Regions from separate parts of the Vibrio sp. A37 genome, predicted to be linked through region 3. Evidence: predicted binding sites of a transcription regulator. Region 3 holds the regulator's gene; each other region holds the start of a gene.
What was found. The regulator PurR, encoded in region 3, represses purine synthesis genes. The targets are predictions, from matches to a motif close to TNANGNAAACGTTTNCNTNA.
Positions count from the first base shown of each region.

Region 1: purT (formate-dependent phosphoribosylglycinamide formyltransferase) is a predicted target of PurR. The motif match lies at 2,860-2,879, and genes of this name have one in related genera.
Region 2: ACM2FC_RS05100 (NCS2 family permease) is a predicted target of PurR. The motif match lies at 4,206-4,225, and genes of this name have one in related genera.

Region 1 is NZ_JBLNLI010000002.1:525,565-532,495, forward strand. It holds gene ACM2FC_RS05965 (LrgB family protein) at 1-289, shown strand, start outside; gene cdd (cytidine deaminase) at 435-1,325, shown strand; gene ACM2FC_RS05975 (HD-GYP domain-containing protein) at 1,373-2,587, opposite strand; gene purT (formate-dependent phosphoribosylglycinamide formyltransferase) at 2,941-4,116, shown strand; gene ACM2FC_RS05985 (thiopurine S-methyltransferase) at 4,159-4,806, opposite strand; gene ACM2FC_RS05990 (RelA/SpoT domain-containing protein) at 5,198-5,980, shown strand; gene ihfA (integration host factor subunit alpha) at 6,068-6,361, opposite strand; gene pheT (phenylalanine--tRNA ligase subunit beta) at 6,870-6,931, opposite strand, start outside.
Region 2 is NZ_JBLNLI010000002.1:329,752-336,682, forward strand. It holds gene nhaC (Na+/H+ antiporter NhaC) at 131-1,579, shown strand; gene ACM2FC_RS05085 (amidohydrolase family protein) at 1,751-2,620, shown strand; gene ACM2FC_RS05090 (DUF2986 domain-containing protein) at 2,735-2,905, shown strand; gene ACM2FC_RS05095 (5'-nucleotidase, lipoprotein e(P4) family) at 2,957-3,775, opposite strand; gene ACM2FC_RS05100 (NCS2 family permease) at 4,364-5,743, shown strand; gene ACM2FC_RS05105 (thiamine phosphate synthase) at 5,792-6,370, opposite strand; gene ACM2FC_RS05110 (hypothetical protein) at 6,422-6,646, opposite strand; gene ACM2FC_RS05115 (AEC family transporter) at 6,772-6,931, opposite strand, start outside.
Region 3 is NZ_JBLNLI010000009.1:105,144-112,074, reverse strand. It holds gene mukF (chromosome partition protein MukF) at 1-462, opposite strand, end outside; gene cmoM (tRNA uridine 5-oxyacetic acid(34) methyltransferase CmoM) at 471-1,256, opposite strand; gene elyC (envelope biogenesis factor ElyC) at 1,371-2,174, shown strand; gene torD (molecular chaperone TorD) at 2,330-2,998, shown strand; gene purR (HTH-type transcriptional repressor PurR) at 3,256-4,263, shown strand; cyclic di-GMP riboswitch class I at 4,443-4,527, shown strand; gene ACM2FC_RS16005 (TfoX/Sxy family DNA transformation protein) at 4,647-5,237, shown strand; gene ACM2FC_RS16000 (TVP38/TMEM64 family protein) at 5,383-6,075, shown strand; gene ACM2FC_RS15995 (DUF7577 domain-containing protein) at 6,075-6,392, shown strand; gene glgA (glycogen synthase GlgA) at 6,473-6,931, opposite strand, start outside.

The DNA.
Region 1 (6,931 bases), on a different contig from region 3:
CCATTTAGGTGGAGAGCCGGCCATCACAGCAATTTTAGTGCTTATTGTCGGCCTGTTCGGCTCCATCATCGCTTACCCTGTATACTCAATTCTAAACGTTACTCACCCTATTGCTCGGGGCCTAACCATGGGGACAGTGTCACACGCTCTTGGTACTGCGACTGCTGCAGAGAAAACAGAAAATGACGCAGCATATAGCTCTCTGGCACTGGTTATATGTGGGATTATCACTTCTATATTAGCCCCGGTATTTTTTTCATTTTCAGTGTGGTTAAGCCACTATTTCTAAAAACTTCAGGAGTAACCCTGAAATGTGTGACATCACTTGTAAATTGCAATATTTAACTTTTTTGCATAATTTTTAGTGATTTTTATCACACTTTATTTTATATAAGCACATAAAATAAAGCTTCGTATACGTCACAGGATTTGAAATGAATAATCGACTTCAAGAAGCACTCAAAAAAGTGCCGCAGTCTATCGCAAAGTATTTGTCACCCATCATTCTTAACGAGAGTTTCTCCGGAACACTTTCTAAACAGCAATTCAATGAAATGCTGTCGTTATCCCAATTGTCAGATGAAGAATTACGATTGGCTTTGCTTCCCTTAGCAGCAGCGTACTCTTATTCTCCAATCTCTAATTTTCATGTTGGAGCAATCGTGCGAGGCTTATCAGAAACCCTTTACTTTGGTGCTAACATTGAGTTTTTGGGCACTCAGTTAAGTCAATCAATTCACGCTGAGCAATGTGCGATTAGCCACGCTTGGATGAAAGGTGAAGATGGAATACTTAATGTAACGGTCAACTACAGCCCTTGTGGTCACTGTCGGCAATTCATGCGTGAGCTGACAACATCAACCAAACTAAAAGTACAACTGCCAGAAAGAGACGAAATGTTACTGGAGGAATATTTGCCAGATTCATTCGGACCAGAAGATCTTGGGGTAACTATCGGCCTTATGGGGGATAAAGATCATGGTAAACAAATACCTGACAACGACGATTTGCTTGTATCTCAAGCTTTAGCTGCTCTCAATAAAAGCCATTCCCCATACAGCGGTAACCTAAGCGGCGTGGCTTTAAAGCTGAACGACGGAAATATATACAAAGGTTCGTACGCAGAGAACGCGGCTTTTAACCCTAGCCTTCCACCGCTTCAAGTCGCACTAATTCAAGTTCTAATGGATGGACGCAGTTTTAAAGACATTCGGTCCGCTGCCTTAATAGAAATGACCGAAGCAAGTTCAAGTCATTTAGCGGATACACAAGCGACATTAGATGCTCTGAACCCAGACGTTCCGGTTTCATATATTTCGATCTAAATTAGAGCGTACTGGCCTTTTGCGATGGTTTTTCGTCTTGCTTTCTATTATTTGTAGTAAGGCGAAATATCAACTTCTAACGCTGAAGGTGCAATAGCACGTTCTATAGATGCTTCATGCTTGCTAGTGTCGACGTAATTTACATCGATAAAGTGTTTATATTTACGAGAGTACACGCATTTGACTTGTGGCTCTAACGGATTAGTATCATTGCGATCCCATACAATACCTACCCTACCGTCGGACAACTCCACAACCGATCCTACCGGGTAAATACCGATACAATTAATAAACTTATACACCAAGTCTTTATCAAGTTGATGAGGACTCATATCCAACATAATTTTAAAAGCTTCAGCAGAGCTTACCCCTTTTTTGTAACACCTATCGGCGGTCAGGGCATCGTATATATCAACGATAGTACTCATTCGACTATGGAGTGGAATTTGACCACCGGAGAGTGCGTCAGGGTATCCCGAACCATCCAGTTTTTCATGATGCATTAGACAAATATCTCGGGCTACTTGGCTAAAGCCTTCCACTTTGGCCAAGATCTCTTTGGCATAAATCTGATGCATTTTCATCTGCTCAAATTCTTCTGCAGTAAGCTTGCCCGTCTTGTTTAATACTTTGTCATCTACCCTTATCTTGCCAATGTCATGAATGATTCCGCCAATAGCTAGCTGTTTAAGCATTGCTTTGTCCATCTGCAGGTGCTTACCAAAACTAACGAGCAAACAGGACACATTCACAGAGTGTTCTAATAAATAGCTGTCTTTATTTCTCAGTGCTGTTACACAACGAATAGCATCCGTATCAACTAACGCCAGATCGACAATGTTATCTGCCCACGCACTGGCGTCTTCTGCTAACGTAGTTCGTCTTTGAAACGTATTGGTTAGAAGCTTATGAGCAAGATCTCTTGCGTGATCAACTAAGACTTTTGCTTTCTTTTGTTGGGCGTCTCTAGAGGCAAGTTTACGTTTTTCTCGAATTTCTTGAAGTGATTGACGTTCAATGGGATCAACGAGTTGAATTGGTCGAACATCAATTTCACACTTTGCGCATGAAAGTTTTTTGTCAACCCAAGCGAATTTTATACCGTTATCCATTAGCTTTTTAATGGAAGTTGGACAATGTACTCTGCCAGCATTAGCGAGAGTGATATTTTCATTCTCTTCAATTGCTGTAACAAACATCCCTACACTTAATTGTTCTATAGATATCCTTATCGATTTTGCTAATTCAAAATCAACACGCATCTAATGTCTGCTCCTATCCCATGACATCTTGTACTTTTTACATTAATGAGAAATATAATTCAACTTTTATTGATAAAAATATTAAATATAATGTGATATGGCCAACCGCGTTATGAACGCAAGTTGATATTTGTATACCCACTCAATACAATTTTTATTAAGATAATTCGGTAGCACTGACTTAACTTAAACCAAACTCCCTTAGGCCGGCTTAATTCTTTATTTTCTAATAAAATAAGGAATTTACAATGTAAAGCTGATATAGACCACTAAAAAGCAAACGTTTGCTTTTTCTCTATCTTCAAGTATTATTTAGCACCTAACCATTATCCATATTAGGTACAAGGTTTTATATGTTTGGTACCGCTACGACTTCAAGTGCAACTCGTGTTTTATTATTAGGCTCTGGAGAGCTAGGAAAAGAGGTCGCAATCGAGTGCCAAAGGCTCGGACTCGAGGTTATCGCGTGTGATAGGTATCCAAGTGCCCCTGCTATGCAGGTTGCGCATCGCTCTCATGTATTCAACATGCTAGATGACCATCAACTCCGTAACGTTATCGAGCAGGAAAAGCCAGATTTTATCGTGCCTGAAATCGAAGCTATTGCAACCGATGTATTGGTCGATTTAGAGAAGCAAGGCTTAAATGTTGTACCATCAGCAAAAGCTGTAAAACTGACCATGGATCGCGAAGGTATACGCAAACTCGCCGCAGAGGAGCTAGGGCTTCATACCTCCCCTTACCGATTCGCCGACAGTTATCAAAGCTTCGCGGAAGCCGTTGAAGGTGTTGGTTTACCTTGTGTTTGCAAACCAGTAATGAGCTCTTCTGGTAAAGGTCAAAGTGTCATTAGGACACCTGCAGAAATCAGAGCTGCGTGGGAATACTCTCAGCGAGGGGGCCGAGGTACTGCCGGAAAAGTCATCGTTGAAGGATTCATCGATTTCGATTATGAGATTACTCTACTGACGGCCCGTTCAGTAAATGGCGTACATTTTTGCGCTCCTATCGGTCATAGGCAAGAAGATGGTGACTATCGCGAATCTTGGCAGCCACAAAGTATGTCAGAAAAAGCTCTAAATAAAGCCCATCATGCAGCAAAACTCATTGTCGATGCGTTAGGCGGCTACGGTATCTTTGGCGTCGAGTTGTTTATTAATGGCGATGATGTGATATTCAATGAAGTGTCTCCACGCCCACACGATACAGGCTTAGTTACCCTCATTTCTCAAGATATGTCTGAGTTTGCTATTCACGTTCGAGCGTTCACTGGCTTACCAATTGGAGCCATTAATCAGTTGGGTAGCTCCGCTTCAGCTGTCATTCTTGGAAATGGCCAGTCGAAAAACATTCGCTACCAGGGGCTAAACCATGTTTTGGAAAATCCTGTTTGCCAGCTACGCTTATTTGGAAAGCCAGATATTGATGGTCAGCGCCGACTTGGTGTTGTGCTGGCGAGAAAAAACTCTATCGAGTTAGCGATAGAAACTGCTGTTAAATCTGCTAGCAAAATAGATATTCTATATTAAACTGCTATTCCCCAAGCGAAGCAAAGCGCTTGGGGTAGAAAGCTAGCTTTCAATTAGCCAAGCTTCCTCAGCAAATCGGCTTAATCCCTTTTGCTTGACTTTAGGGTGGCTTTCATCAGCATCATCTCGATACAAATGCGTAACTTTTAGTCCTTCAAATAGTTTTTCTACTTCTGCTTGAGGCACACTAAATGGAGGGCCTGACATCTCTGACTGACTATAGTCTAATGTCACCAGCAAAATTCTACCTTCTGGCTTCAATAGAGAAAGGAGCCTAACTACATATTCTTTTCTCATTTCTTCAGGTAATGCAATCAGAGCAGCGCGATCGTAAACAATATCCACTTTCTCTATTGGTGCGGTAAAGTAGTCTCCAGTATAAATAGAAAGTTCGTCGAACTGGTAAAGCTCATGTTGACCACTAACAGGAATTACTGTTGGCGTGTAAAAGTGCTCTGCGAAAAATGAACGAACTGCCACCTGACTAAGTTCGACGCCCTGTACTGAATCATGACGAGAAGCCAACCACACCAAATCTTCAGTTTTACCGCAAAGTGGAACAAATACTTTATCACCTCTAGCTGGAGACGTTTTCTCCCAGTGGTTAATTAGAATAGGGTTGACTTCATTGAGGTGAAAACCAATCTGATTTGACGCCCACTTGTTGTGCCAAAATTCTGGATCTTTCATTATTAAAGGCCTTTTAGACTTATTGTGATTGTTGTTACGTAGCCGGATGGACTTCGTGGCATAACTATACTTTTTAATTGCTTAGATTACACGAACTGAGAGCGTGGTTACAGATTGTTACAGCCTTCTTATGAAGCTAAAGATTTTGTTCATTTTCCATTAATCTCTCCATCAATATACTTTCAAATGTAGATTAAGGAAGCAGGCGCAAAGACAAGTTCGAAGTTGTGATAGCTCGCATACTTTTAAAGTATTTGCTTTGCTCATGGTTGAATTCCACTTCTTAACGCCCAATTTCATATTTGTTAACTCTTGATTTGTTTGTGCTGAAAACCTTTATAACTTTTTGTTGTCACATTTTTATTCAACACAGCGAATTTGAGGAGAGTGAATGAGTTTTATTTTCCGTACTACAGCAATCATGTTGCTGTTGCTGAGCCGAACGTCTGCGTTTGCTGCGCCTCCGACTCCTTCAGGGAGTGAACAATCTAGACTGTCAAACCAGCAACAAAATGAAGTTTGCTCCAAACGTTTCAAGCATTGTTTAAGCGGCCTTTATGGCATATCCAGTACCGAACAAGCTTCGGTGATTCAACCTTACAATGATTTTGACCTCTTATACAGCCACGCAACTAATGCCCAAAAAGAACTGGAAATACTTTGTGCAAGTGCCGCCCTACTCACAGGAACTGACGCTATATTTTCAGGCACAAAATCGAAACAACGCGCGCTAAACAAAATAAATCATGAATTAGGTGGCAACGTCGAAAAAATTACCGACTTGGCGAGAGCAACAATTGTTGCGAATGATGTCTCTAGCCTAGTTGAAGTATATGAAGCCCTGAGCCGAGAAACGACGGTCGTTAGAGTAAAAAACAGATTTAAATCCCCTAGAGAATCTGGGTACCGAGACTTAAACTTGCTTGTTCAATTACCTCAATCAGGGTTGATTGCTGAAGTTCAGTTACACCTTCAGGCAATAGCGGATGTAAAAAGTGGGCGTGAGCATGACCTATATGAAGAGATTCAACTTATAGAACGCAGTGCTGCGGAACAAAACCGAGCACTTACAGAATTAGAAACAGCGAAAATTGAAAACATTAGGCAGGTATCGAAGGAGCTATATCAAAAGGCATGGCAGCCTTACATCACTACACACCTTCAAGCAGCATAGTCTGAGCGCTACTCATTGAAGTGTAGCGCACAACCTTAAAACACGGTGGTGAAAGCTTTCACCGCCGAATTTTACCTTTATAAAACTCTAACTTGCCTTAATATTTTCAACTCGAGCTTTTAACTTCTGGCCTGGACGGAAGGTTACCACCCTACGAGCGGTAATTGGAATGTCTTCACCGGTTTTCGGGTTTCGACCAGGTCGTTCATTTTTATCGCGAAGATCAAAGTTGCCAAAACCTGACAGTTTTACCTGTTCGCCACTTTCGAGTGCTTTGCGAATTTCTTCAAAGAACACTTCAACCGTTTCCTTGGCATCCCGTTTACTGTATCCAAGTTTTTCAAACAGGTTCTCAGCCAAATCGGCCTTTGTGAGCGCCATAAAACTTTCCTCAAAACTGTGTTAAACATTGCTGCCTAAAAGGCTGCGCCATAGCATTTCGCCTAGCCAATCAACAACATATAGGCTTTACCTTGAAAAGTGTAAGTCAAGCTTATGATTTTCGCCAACTTTTTTCTTTATCAATTACTGATTTGCAAGGTAAATCAATGAGATATAATTTAATCAAAATTAGATATTATTCTAATAAATCACTAGCACGTTAAATAATTACAGTACATTACACTATTAACAAATTAAACATTAGCATATCGAACTATGAATGAAGGTTTCGTAAGATTTTGTCAATTTTTATAATTATAAAAATCATACACTTAAATTAAACAATTAATTCACATAATTTATATGCAAACTCTAGCATTACACACTACACTTCTCGGATTGTCTTGTAAGAAGTGCATAAATTAATTTCCGTGTATTCAAAATACTAATGGCATAGAAAAGCCCTATCATATAATTAGATAGGGCTTAAACTTGCTATAGTTTTCTATTAGTCGCGTAGCATTGCACCAAATTGTTCCGACGCTGCAGCAACAATTGAATCAACACTAT
Region 2 (6,931 bases), on a different contig from region 3:
GTTGGTTTTGCCTAGTTATCCATCTAAAATATCGGCACTGATATTTTTAATGGATTAATCTATTGAATATTTAGATTTTGTCGACTTTCTTATCTCGAGCTCAGGTTAAATAGATACAATTATCAAGAATATGGATATCGTAAAAAAGCAATGTAGGCCACTCCCTACCTTTCTACAATCTTTGCTAACTTTTGTGTCAATAATAACGGTTATTGGTGTGGGGATTTTTTATCTCCAAGCAAGTTTACATAGTTTGTTGTTGATTTGCCTACTAATCGCGGGCACTAGTGCTTGGAAATTAAGTGAAAACGGATTTAAGTCAATCCGCAACGCTATGAATAGTGGCATCAGTGGTGCGTTACCTGCTATTTACATTTTTATCTTAATCGGTGTTCTAATCGCTTCGTTCATACAAAGTGGTACGATTGGCGCGCTGATTTACTACGGTATTGAGATCATTTCCCCAAGCATCTTCTTACCCGCCAGTTTACTACTCTGCACTTTTATGTCACTTGCGACTGGCACAAGTTGGGCAACGGTGGGTACGGCTGGTGTGGTACTCATGGGTATTGGCAATCTAATTGGCATTCCGTCCCCTTTGATTGCGGGAGTTGTGATATCTGGTGCATGCTTTGGTGACAAGATGTCTCCTGTATCAGATACGACTAATTTGGCGTCTATGGCCTCAGATACTGATTTATATAGCCATATAAAAAGTATGCTGTATACATCCGGTCCGAGCTACATAATTTCTCTCGTTATTTTTTCCATTGTTGGGCTAAGTTACACCGAAGTATCAATACCCGTTCAAGAACTACAAACATTGTTAACTGGCATACACAATACGTTCACTATTAATCCAGTGTGTTTGTTGCCATTTGCCGTGATGCTGGTATTGAGCTTTAAAAAAGTCAGTGCTGAAGTGTCAATGTTCAGTGCAGCAATCGTTGCTGTGGTTATTGCGGTCACATTACAAGGTGCTAATTTCACGTCGGTGTTAAATGCATTGTATAGCGGTGGGACTTTCGAAACAGGCGTAGATTCACTGGATTCTTTGCTCGGTCGTGGCGGCATATCTTCAATGATGTGGACGCTTTCTTTGGCGTTAATGGCGCTTGCGCTTGGTGGGATATTAAACAATTTTGGTTTCTTACGCGCAATCATTACTAGAATCTTACGTGTGGTTAAACGAGGAGCTAGTCTTGTTACAGCAACTATCGTCTCTTGTTTAGTGGGTAATATGAGTATGGGTGAAGCTTACATGTCCATTATTTTAGGAGGGCAGTTGTTTGGAGACGCTTATGATGAGCATGGAATCGACCGTTCTGTAATGTCTCGCTCTTTAGAAGAGGGTGCAACGTTAACTACCGCACTGATTCCGTGGACGACTGGTGGAGCTTTTTTTGCATCGGCGTTAGGGGTGAACGTATTCGACTACGCTCCTTGGGCTTTACTGAACTGGATTAACCCAATTCTCTCTATAGTTTTCGCCTATCTAGGTATTGCGTTATTTAAAGTGAATACAAGATCAGCAAAAGCAGAAAAGGCTTCAAAAATACACAAAGCCGAAAATCTATAAAGAGTCTGTTTTGAATCAGATTGAGATGAGGATACAATACGTATTTGAACGATATTGTAATACAATATTGAAAAATGTGGTCAAGGTCATTTACCTTTAGCCCCTCTGTTACATAGAATCTTTGCTCTTACTTATTGAGTATCAAGTATTTTACGCGTGCAGGGCAACACTATGACAATACTACCTTCAGCTGAACCTTATGATCCATTTGTCAACAACCCAAAAACGCTGACGCCTCATGGTGCAGTCGATTGCCATGCGCATTTGTTCTCCTCTCGATACCCATATGTTGATAACCGTACATATAACCCACTCGAAGCAAGTGTTGGAGCTTATTTACATTTACATAAACGTTTAGGCATTGAGCATGGTGTGATTGTTCAACCAAGCGTTTATGGCAACGACAACCGATTGCATTTAGATGCACTTCGTTATTTGAATAACAATGGCTATAACTATAAAGGTGTTGCTGTTGTTGACGCGAATGTATCAGAGCGAACTTTAGATGAGTTGCAATCTGCTGGTTTTTGTGGAGTACGAATGAATCTCATGTTTAAAGGAGGGCTCGATTGGCGAGAAATCGAAAAGTTAGCTCCTCGCCTCGCTGAGCGTAGTTGGCATCTGCAATGCCTCATCGATGTATCGAGATTCAATGGGTTATATCAGAAGCTTAAAGCGCTACCTGTCCCCGTGGTGATTGATCACTTTGGTCAACTAACAACTGAAAGAAAGGTGAGCGACTTAGGCTTTCAAGAGCTACTAAAGCTCATGTGTGAGGGTAAGGTTTGGACGAAATTGTCTGCTCCATATGAGCTCTGCATGCAAGCTCCTCCGTACGAGGAGGTGATACCTTTTGTTCACGCTTTGCTTGAAGCCAATCACGAACAATGTGTATGGGGCTCCAATTGGCCTCATCCACGAGTAAAGTCAAGAATGCCTAATGATGGGGACTTACTTGATAGTTTGTGGCATTGGTTGAGGGATCCGGCATTGTATCAGAAGATACTTGTTGATAACCCGAGTCGACTTTACGGATTTTAATTTTATTGCGCACAACGTCGTTACCAAGAAGAGTGAATTGCCGTTAAATTTGCGATCCTTGAGAAAACTCTATATCCTCGTTGGCCATTTTTAACAATATGTGGCTGTCTACATATGAATAGAAAAAAGAAGATAAATCAAATTCTTAAGAGTAAGCAGAAAAAGAAAAATGCGAAGCTGCATAAAAGCAATAAGCCTAAATATATCTCGAAAGCTGAGCGTGAGAAGATGGCATTGGAGCAAGAAAATGTTGAAAATGGGAATAGTGAAGAAAGTGTTGAATAGTCAAAGGAGTGACCTCCTTTGACTGAGTGTGACTAACGCAAAGAAACGATTTTATTTGCCATCCCATGCGTGTAGTGCATCGTGACGTACTTTACTTTTGCCTGCATTATCTAATTTGAAGTAGTTTTTCGCCATACCGCCTTCCCATCCGCCATAGGTTGGGTTTGGTAGAACAATGTAGCGAGTGCCATACAGCAATTGATCATCTTTTACATGTTCACGACGATCTTTATTTGATTTGTGTATGACTTGAGAATCAAAGTCGTCTAGGTTATCACCTATGAGCATTACAATCTTATAGCCTTCGCCTGTAATTATGTTACGGCGGGCTTTCTTGTCTGAGGTCGTGGTTTTTAAAAGTACCGTTTTTTTGTTTACTCCCGCGAAGCCAAGTTTTTCGAGGTTTTTCATGGTTTCTGTTAGGCTAGATTCAGAACGGTTGCTAACATAAAATACTGTGCCACCGTGAGAGTCCACATACTTTGAGAATGCTACAGCGCCAGGAATGGCTTTTGCTTTGCCAGCGTTTTCCCATTTACTCCAAGTTTTAGAGGAGTATCCCTCACCATTTTTAATTTGCCATGCCGCATAAGCGCTGTTATTTATCATGGTTTCGTCGAGATCAACGACAACAGCAAGCTTTTCGTTTGGCTTAGCTTCTTCTTTAAAATGGTCGAATGACATTCTAGCTACGTTAAAAGCTTGGTAGGCTAGCGCCTGATATTCTCCAGATTGTTGCACCCAATCGACGGCTAATACTGCTTGATTTTGTAGTTGAGCACTTGTCACTGGCTGCTCTTTGGCTGCAACTTGCCATGAAGTAGCAGAAATTATTGCTGTAGCAATAACGGCCAAAGCTGTTTTTTTCATTTTACACTCCCGTAAATAACGTCGAGGATCGTCCCAAGTAAACCTGAGTATGGGTTAATCTAATGAGATAAATGCCCATTCAAAGTAAAAAATATATATAAACGTAATATTTCGTTATCAAATATTACGTGTGCATTGTCGATTAACTCCATTCCGAACTGCAAGCACGACTTCAAACGGGTTTTCGCAATTGAGATCACGATCTCATGAGAGTAAAGGTTGCACATGTTGCAACTATCTGAGATGTGGAGCCATTTATTTGATGGATGGTAAAGCGATATGGCCTAAAGGTGAGTGAAAAAATTGGTGAGTTATTTAAAAAATCATACGAACCGGCAATTTTGATTAATTGTTTTTAAAACAAATAGATAAAAAATGCGAGTTAAATTCACAGAATTAAATCTCGATAATCTTTGATCTAAAGTATTACAAACGCAAACGTTTGCTGTATGCTGTGCCGCTCTAAAATCTTATACGTTTTGTGAATGGTTAAATGTATGTGAATTAAGTTTGATAATCAGTTTTATCAACACCCAACATATCCACTTCACAAATAAATTGAACAGGTATTCCTAAGGAACTATCAACATGTCTGAAAAGACCTCATTCACCCAAAAGCAAGCTTCACAGGGTGGCAGCGAAAATCACATTAGTGGTTTTGATAAGTTTTTTAAAATTACCCAACGTGGTAGTAACGTAAAACAAGAGTTTGTTGCTGGGTTGACTACGTTTTTAGCGATGGTTTACTCGGTTATAGTCGTTCCGAATATGCTGGGTGCAGCGGGCTTTAACCAAGGTGCAGTATTTATTGCTACTTGCTTAATTGCAGCATTTGGTTCTTTAGTCATGGGGTTGTGGGCACGTTTGCCGATGGCAATTGGTTGTGCAATTTCGCTGACGGCCTTTACTGCCTTTAGCTTAGTTTTAGGGCAGGGCGTCAGTGTTCCTGTTGCTTTGGGCGCGGTTTTCCTAATGGGTATTGTCTTCACCATTATTACCGTTACCGGCATTAGACAATGGATTTTGAAGAACTTACCTTTTGGGGTCGCGCATGGAACAGGAATTGGTATCGGCTTATTCTTACTGTTGATCGCGGCTAATGGGGTTGGTCTAGTAATCAAAAACACAGAAGCTGGCTTGCCAGTCTCACTAGGTCATTTCACGTCATTCCCTGTCATCATGTCGATTGTTGGGCTAGCGGCGATCATTGGTCTAGAAAAACGTAAAGTGCCTGGTGGTATTTTGCTTGTGATAATTGCGATTTCGATTGTAGGGCTAATATTTGATCCAAATGTGGTTTATAAGGGTTTGTTCGCAATGCCAACATTTGGTGGAAAAGATTCTTTATTTGGTAAGCTGGATATCATGGGCGCTTTATCGCCGGTGGTTATTCCAAGTGTACTCGCTTTGGTTACCACTGCTATTTTTGATGCAACAGGTACGATTCGCGCTGTCGCTGGCCAAGCGAATCTATTAGACAAAAATGGGCAAATCATTGATGGTGGGAAAGCTCTTACTTCAGACTCCATGACAAGTGTTGTCGCGGGGCTTGTCGGTGGTGCTCCTGCTGCAGTTTACATTGAATCTGCTGCTGGAACTGCAGCTGGTGGTAAAACAGGCTTAACAGCAACCGTAGTCGGCGTACTATTTTTGTTTATGCTGTTTTTATCACCTGTTAGCTATTTAGTCCCTAGTTACGCTACGGCACCCGCCTTAATGTATGTTGGACTGTTAATGTTAGGCAATGTCACCAAGCTAGACATGTCAGATTCAGTGGACGCTTTGTCTGGCCTAATTTGCGCGGTGTTTATTGTCCTAACCTGCAATATTGTAACTGGTATCATGTTAGGGTTTGGTTCACTAGTGATTGGTCGTGTTATTGCTGGTGAGTGGAAGAAACTCAATGTTGGCACCGTTATCATCGCCATTGTTCTAGTTGCATTTTATGCAGGTGGTTGGGCAATTTAAGCCAACCACTTGACTTAACCTATCGCCCACAGAATCCTGTGGGCTTTTTTATCCGGCTATATTCCAAAATGCTCTTTTTGCAGCGACACCGTGTGCACCATTACTTAATGCGTCTTGATAGTGACTAATATCTAACCCGCCCAATGCGTAAACTGGCAAATGAGTTTGGCTTGCAAATTTCGAAAAAGTGCGCCAACCCATTGGTATTCCGCGTGGACTGCTTGGGGTTTTAAATATCGGGCAAACTATTGCTATGTCAGCAGATAGGCTTTCTGCCTTCGCTAATTGTGACTCAGTATGGCAGGCGATAGAAAGTAACTTGTCACCCTCTATTGGCCGAGAGGAGTATTTTTCAGCTTCAAAGCTTGGAAGGTGAATTCCATCTGCCCTAGTTGTCTCTAGTAAATCCACTGAGCCATTAAGAAGAACTTTAGCATCATAACGATGAGCAAGCTCTATGACTGGATGGGCAAGTGTCAGATATTTGTCTATAGAAAGATTTTTTGAACGTAGCTGAATCAATTTGATTCCATGGTTCAAACTATTTTCTAACCCTTTCAGATACTGATCCAAATCTGACTCAAAATCTGGTGTGATTAAATAAAGATTGAGCTTATCGTATGTCATAGCTAGCCTACTTTGAGTAACGATTACATTTTTTGATTATCACTTAAAGCGCTAGCTTAAACTGCTTGCCGCTTCCCAGCAATGCATCTCATGCTTTAATACTTGAAGAAAAGTGTTTTGGGGCAGTTCAATGTCTATTAAATGATGAATTTGTTTGTCTACCATACTTTCAATTTGCTCAACGAGCTCTGTAAATGCTTCGGAAGCCCAATGTTGTTCACAGTCACAGTAAGCAGTAGGAAAAGGCGCATAGTTTTTCCATGACTGATTGAACACTCGATAAAGGTGTCATGACGGGCTCCTTATGAAGAAGTATTTCTGTCGGAGCCCAAGAGTATATATATGCTCGATACTGAGGTTAAATAAGTAGTTTGTATGGTGAGTAAGTGATTAATTAATGATTATACCCAATACGTTAATGCAACCGGAATGACAATGATGGTCATTAGGGTAGAAATCAATATTACACTGGCTACATTTGGGGCTTCTTCTTTTCGGTAGATCGAAACCCATAAATAAGTGCTAGCAGCTACGGGCATCAAACCTTCCAGTATAAATACT
Region 3 (6,931 bases):
TGCTGTGCCGCCCTTCTGGGCTGCCTCTATGGCTTTTGCCATTTCATCCGCAACGATGGCAAGTTGGATAGAGAGCTTCAGTTTTGAGAACTCTCGATGGCGTACATAATAATCGGTAATGCCAATAGCAAGCGGCGACAAGCGATAAATGCTTGCACCATCAGTAACTTCACTAGTAAATCGACTTAACAGTCGTTGAGAAACCATTTCATTAATGGCGTTGTTGGCACGAAATGCAGTCGCTTCCCCTGTTTGTTCAAACATTTTGGTCACGAAAATAAATGCATCGTGCAACTCTCCTTCACCCATCTCTTCATCAAATCTCTCGTTGCTCAGTACCGCTAAAGCAATGAGAAATGCAAGTCGTTCAGTTGAGAGGTGTAAGGAGAAATCATGCTGCTGTATCCAGCCGACAAGTTCTTCAATCGGCTGCTCGGCAACGTGCTGAGTCTCTTCGCTCATCCTTATTCCTATTGTTCTTTCTTCCTAGCCCATACATGTATGTATCGGCCCAAGGATAAGTAGGGCTCTTTTCTACACAATTGTTGTTCGAGCGCTAGTACGTCTTCGAATTGATAGTCACCCATGTATTCCATATTCCCTATGTAATCGCTAAAACAGCGAATCCCTGATTTGCCACAAATCTCGAATCCTTGTTCCTCTATCCATTGATAGACGTCTTCTGGTAAGAGTCCTTTCTGTGGTTGCAGCTTAAATCTCTTTCTATGAGGCATTCCCTCTAATATGTGAGGAATGTTTCCACAGGTGACATTTTTATATATTAATCCATGATGGTTATAGAACATAACAGAAGCGACCCCACCTGGCCTGACTTGTTGTAAAACTGTGCTCAGTGCAGACTTTGGCTCTGCAAGCCACTCCATGACGGCATGAAACATCAGTAAATCGACAGGTTGTTCTAGGTGCTCTGAAATGGATTGAACCGGAGCATGGACAAAGCGGTAGGAATCTAGGAGCCCACACTTTTCAATATCTTTTTTTGCCAACTGCAACATCTCAGATGATAGATCGCATAGTGTAATCTCGTGTCCGAGTTTAGCAAGCTTTTGCGACATCTGCGCCAGCCCTCCCCCTGCATCAAGCACATGCAGAGATTTTTTTGGGGCTTCCAATACATCTAAAATACTGAGAAGATCTTGCCAAACAATGTGTTGACGGATCTCTCCTTTATCTGATCCGTATATATTTTTTGCAAATTTGTGGGCAATATCGTCGAAATTGCGGTCTTGAGTCACAGTCGGTACGTTATGATAGCTAATCGTGCTGCTATTCTGTCATATGAACGGTAGGAATAAAGAAGGTTTATTTCTTTTTTGTAATCAACTGATGATTTTTCGGACTATTTGAGAATGTTTGTGCTGAAAAAATTAATTTCTTCAATGCTAATGCCTTTGCCTGCCATGCTAATTCTTGGCTTTTTAGGCCTAATGCTAATTATGTTTACTACCAGACGTAAAACTGGTTGCTTAATTGTTTTATTTTCCCTAACAGGTATCTTTTTAATTTCTTTCCAACCTGTTTCAAGCCGCCTTTTAATGCCATTAGAAAGACAACATGGGGCTTTTTTCCCTGTCGACGAATCTGTTGACTATGTCATGGTACTAGGGAGCGGTCACGTAGTTGATGATCAAATCCCACCCACTTCGGAACTAAGTAGAACTGGACTAATGCGTCTTGCAGAAGGTATACGCATCATGCGTATGTATCCTGGTTCAAAATTGATTTTGTCCGGTTATGCGGCCGGTTCAGAAGTAAGCAACGCTCGAATGATGGCAAAAGTGGCGCTTGCGTTGGGTGTTCCAAAATCCGATATCATCTTGCTTGAAACGGCTCAGGACACTTGGGAAGAAGCACGTCAAGCCGCGGCTTTCGTCAAACAGAAGCGGCTAGTGTTAGTCACTTCCGCAAGTCATATGACAAGGGCTCTAAACGAATTTCATTCCGTGGGATTGAATCCTCTCCCAGCTCCAACCAACTTCCTAGCACATAAAAATATCTCTCAACCTTGGGATAAATATACGCCAAAGGCCAAGTACCTTGAACAAACTGAAATCTATTGGCATGAACGCCTAGGTTTAATTTGGCAATCAATGCGTGACTGGGTTTCTAAAGATCTTGCTGGCTCTTCCAACCAGAATACTCAAGAACAATAATCTCGTGAGCCTGCTTTTAGAGTGGGCTCAACGCTTCTCCTTTATTGTCGAACAACTGTATTTCCCCTCACCGCACACATAAGAATACATCAATTTGCGAGCAGATTCCCATTTATTGATTACACTAAAAGCATGAACGGAACATTTACGCAAGCATGATCGACTTAAAAGCATTTAACGATAAACGCGCAGAAATATATTGGTGGATTTCGAGCATATTCATTAAAGAACTATCTGACGCAGAGTTAGAGCAATATCGAAGCTCACAGATCAGAACATTTATTGAAGGGTTAGGTGATGTCCCAGTCCTTACTGAGCCCAGTGATGACCTGTTGCACTGCATCGACAAAATAGTTCTAATGGATGACCCACAAATTCAGCTATCGTCAGATTTTGATGATCTTTTTTTAAGTTCAGACAAACGCGCAATTTCTGCCTGCGCTTCAAGTTATCGTAATATGGCCAATCCTGCGAACAAGATTTCCGCACAGGAAATCGTCAAGATAATGCAATCGCACAATATTACTCTCGACCAAATTCAAAATGAGCCCGCCGATCATATTTCTAACATATTGGACTTTTTAGGAAACCTCATTATCCGATCAAATGAACTCGAGCAGCTCCCACACCTTGAAAATGCTTTAAAAGAACAAGAAACCTTTATCCGCAGCTATCTACTCTCTTGGATGTATGATTTTCGAGAGCAAGTAAACGCAAAAGACAATTTTGGCTTTTATGCAGCGTTTACTCGCCTGTTAGTTTCTTTTCTAGAATTAGACTGCGAATACCTTGCTTCACCCGACACTGTAGGGCGAAATTCGTGACAAAATAACCACATTATGTTAGTAAGGTAGGTTTTTGTTCGCCCAATAGCGCTAAATCACTACAAAATAACAACGCAATCGATTAAAAGCCTTAAAATTGAACAAAATTTAACCTCGAAAGGTCAACACACCCTAGTAGGGCCTGCCAAACTTTCTGAAAAAGTGAGTTAGGCAGGCCTTATTTAGAACATTTTACAACTAAATTTTCTGCCTACTTCTGGAGCTGAGGTAGGTAGTAACTAACAGGACAGCACGTTATGGCCACCATTAAAGATGTTGCACGCTTAGCCGGTGTATCGACGACAACCGTTTCACACGTTATCAATAAGACTCGTTTTGTTGCCGAAGCGACCCAAGAAAAAGTGATGCAAGCGGTCAAGGAACTAAACTACGCTCCTAGTGCTGTAGCACGGAGCCTAAAGTGCAACACTACCCGGACAATTGGTATGCTGGTTACTCAATCTACTAATTTGTTTTTTTCTGAAGTCATTGATGGTGTCGAAAGCTATTGTTACCGACAAGGGTATACTCTGATTTTATGTAACACTGGCGGGATCTACGAAAAGCAGAAAGATTACATACGTATGCTTGCGGAAAAGCGAGTCGATGGCATGCTGGTTATGTGCTCAGATCTCACCGAAGAGCTGTTGGAAATGCTTGATAGCCACCCCGATATCCCTAAAGTGATTATGGACTGGGGACCTGAAAGTTCTCAAGCAGATAAAATTATCGATAATTCTGAAGAAGGTGGCTATTTAGCTACCCGCTACCTGTTGGACAGAGGTCACAGAGATATCGCTTGCTTGAGTGGCCAACTAGAAAAGGCCGCCTGCCAAGAACGCATCCGAGGTTATACCAGAGCTCTAAACGAAGAAAATATCCCAGTAAACAATGATTGGATTTTAGAAGGTAACTTTGAGTGTGATACCGCTGTTCTTGCCGCAGACAAGATTGCAGTCATGGACAAAAAGCCAACGGCGGTATTTTGTTTCAATGACACCATGGCTCTGGGATTAATGAGCCGACTTCAGCAAAAAGGTATACGCATTCCTGATGATATATCTGTGATTGGCTACGACAATATTGAGCTAGCTGAATACTTTTCTCCGCCACTCACAACCATCCACCAACCTAAACGTCGTGTCGGTAAAAACGCGTTCGAAATACTTTTAGAACGAATCAAAGATAAAAAACACGAAAAACGCGTGTTCGAGATGCAACCTGAGATAGTCGAGCGCGATACTGTTAGAGATATCAGAAAATAAGCCAAATATATAGGCAGAATGTATCGTATTTATGCGCTGAATTTTAATTCAGCGCATATTTTAACCTAAAATCCATTCGCATTTATTTACAATCACCCTCTGAAGCAAGATCACGTTTCATATCAAGAAAAGTGAACCTTTCCGCAAAATCTGAATTATTATTAAATGACTTAATAATGATACGCACAAGGCAAACCACTTGAGAGAGTGGGACGCAAAGCTTCCGGCCTAAGTCTTTTTAGAATAGGTAGCGGGGTTACCGATGATCGTTATGCAATATAAACCAAAGTTTTTATTCAACCTTTCTGCATAGTAGTTCATCTACGTCTCAAACTCATCGCATGCCTTCGTGTGCGTATCCTCTAAGCTCGGGATTAGTTGATATGGATAAACCAATTTTAAAAGATTCAATGAAGCTCTTTGAGCCATTAGGACGAATCAAATCTCGCTCTATGTTCGGTGGCTATGGAATATTTGTTGATGACACAATGTTCGCTCTTATCGCCAATGATAAACTTCATATACGTGCTGATGATAAAGCATTGAAAAGCTTTAAAACACGTGGATATGAACCCTACGTATACACTAAAAAGGGGCTACCTGTAGTCACTAAGTACTTCGCTCTTCCGGATAACTGGGACAAAGACCCACAGCAAACTTTTGAATGTGCCAAAGAAGCTTGGTTTTCTGCTCAGAAGGAGAAAGTCTCTCAATCGGTTGGCAAACCGACAAGGTTAAAAGACTTACCTAACCTTCGGCTAGCAACCGAAAGAATGCTGAAAAGAGCAGGAATAGAATCTGTGGAAGCACTTGAGCAAAAAGGCTCTGTTGAAGCTTTTAAAGCTATCAAACAAACTCATTCAACTGATGTGAGTTTAGAGCTTCTGTGGGCTTTAGAGGGAGCGATTCAAGGCAAGCACTGGTCCGTCATTCCTCAAGCTAGGAAAGAAGAGTTACAAAGCCGGTTAATTTAACCTCAGCTTCAGTATAAAAAAGCCGACTTTATGTCGGTTTTTTTGTACATGGGTGAAATTTATTTTTTTATGCTCCTGTCTATATACTCAGATAATGCCAAATTGTCTTCTTAAAGACAGAGTTATGTAGCTGCTGGAGAATCAAATGAATAAAAAGCTCATCATCGGAACAATCTTAGTCCTGCTGATTATTTTTCTTGGTATCAATTTTGGTCAGTACTTAACCATAGAAAATGCAAAAGCTCAACAAGAGTTACTTAACCAATATATTTCCGATAACTTTGTTACGGCCGTAGTGATTTACTTCCTCGCTTACGTTGCTATCACAGCTTTTTCTATTCCTGGCGCAGCAGTCGTTACTCTTTTAGCGGCAGCCCTGTTTGGCTTTTGGAACAGCTTAATTTTGGTCTCTTTTGCCAGTACTATTGGAGCAACACTGGCGTTTCTAAGCAGTCGCTATCTCCTTCGTGATTGGGTACAAAGCAAGTTTGGTGAAAAGTTATCCGCAATTAACAAAGGCGTTGAAAGAGATGGATCGTTCTACCTATTCTCTCTAAGACTTATCCCTGTATTCCCTTTCTTTCTTATTAATTTATTAATGGGATTAACACCTATAAGCACTCTACGCTTCTATCTAGTCAGTCAACTTGGAATGCTACCAGGCACGGCGGTATATCTAAATGCGGGGACTCAGCTATCTCAAATCGATAGCCTTTCTGGCATAGTATCTCCTATCGTGCTTGGTTCATTTGCGTTACTGGGCTTGTTCCCGTTTATAGCCAAGTGGATCATGACCAAAATTAAATTAGGACCAAATACACAAAATGGCAGTGCTTAATGAAGCTCTATACGGCAAAAAACCCTACGGAAGCTCACCTTGTTTGTGAGCTTTTAAAGTCTGAGCGAGTCGACTGTGAAGTCAGAGGGGAAAGTTTATTTGGCTTGCAAGGTGAATTACCTTTTGGTGAAGATACTGAGCCATATGTCTGGTTGCTCAACCCTTTTCACCAAGACAAAGCCACGAGTATTATCAAAGAGTACCAATCTAGACTAACCCAAGGTAATGTAGTGGATTGGAAATGCCCTCACTGTGACGAGCAAAACGAAGGACAGTTTGCTATTTGCTGGAATTGCGGGCAGTCAATTGAAGTCTAGATGTAGAAAAAGGCGCCAAAAAGCGCCTTAATAAATTGCATCCTGCTATCTGCTATCTGCTATCTGCTATCTGCTATCTGCTATGCACTAAGATATAAATCCAAGTACTCTTGCGCAGCATTTTTCCAACAGAAATCTTGCTTCATTGCATAAGACTGCAACCTTTCCATCTCTTGTGGATTTTGCGTATACAACAACAAAGAGTTCAAAAGGGTCAAAAGTAAATCAACAGGGGTTGGTTCATAGAAAACAAACCCAGTTGCCGCTTCGCGATCTTGGTAATAGTCGGTTACACTATCTTTTAATCCACCCACACCACGGACAATTGGTAACGTACCATAGGCCATACTGTAGATTTGATTCAACCCACAAGGCTCAAACTCAGATGGCATCAAGAAGAAATCCGAGCCTGCTTCAACCAGGTGTGCTAAACGGTTGCTGTAAGCTTCGATAAAAATAAATTTCTCTCCGTGCAATGCGGAAAGTTCTTTCAGTTGGCTAGCTAAAATCGGGTCACCAGTACCAACGATAACCAACTG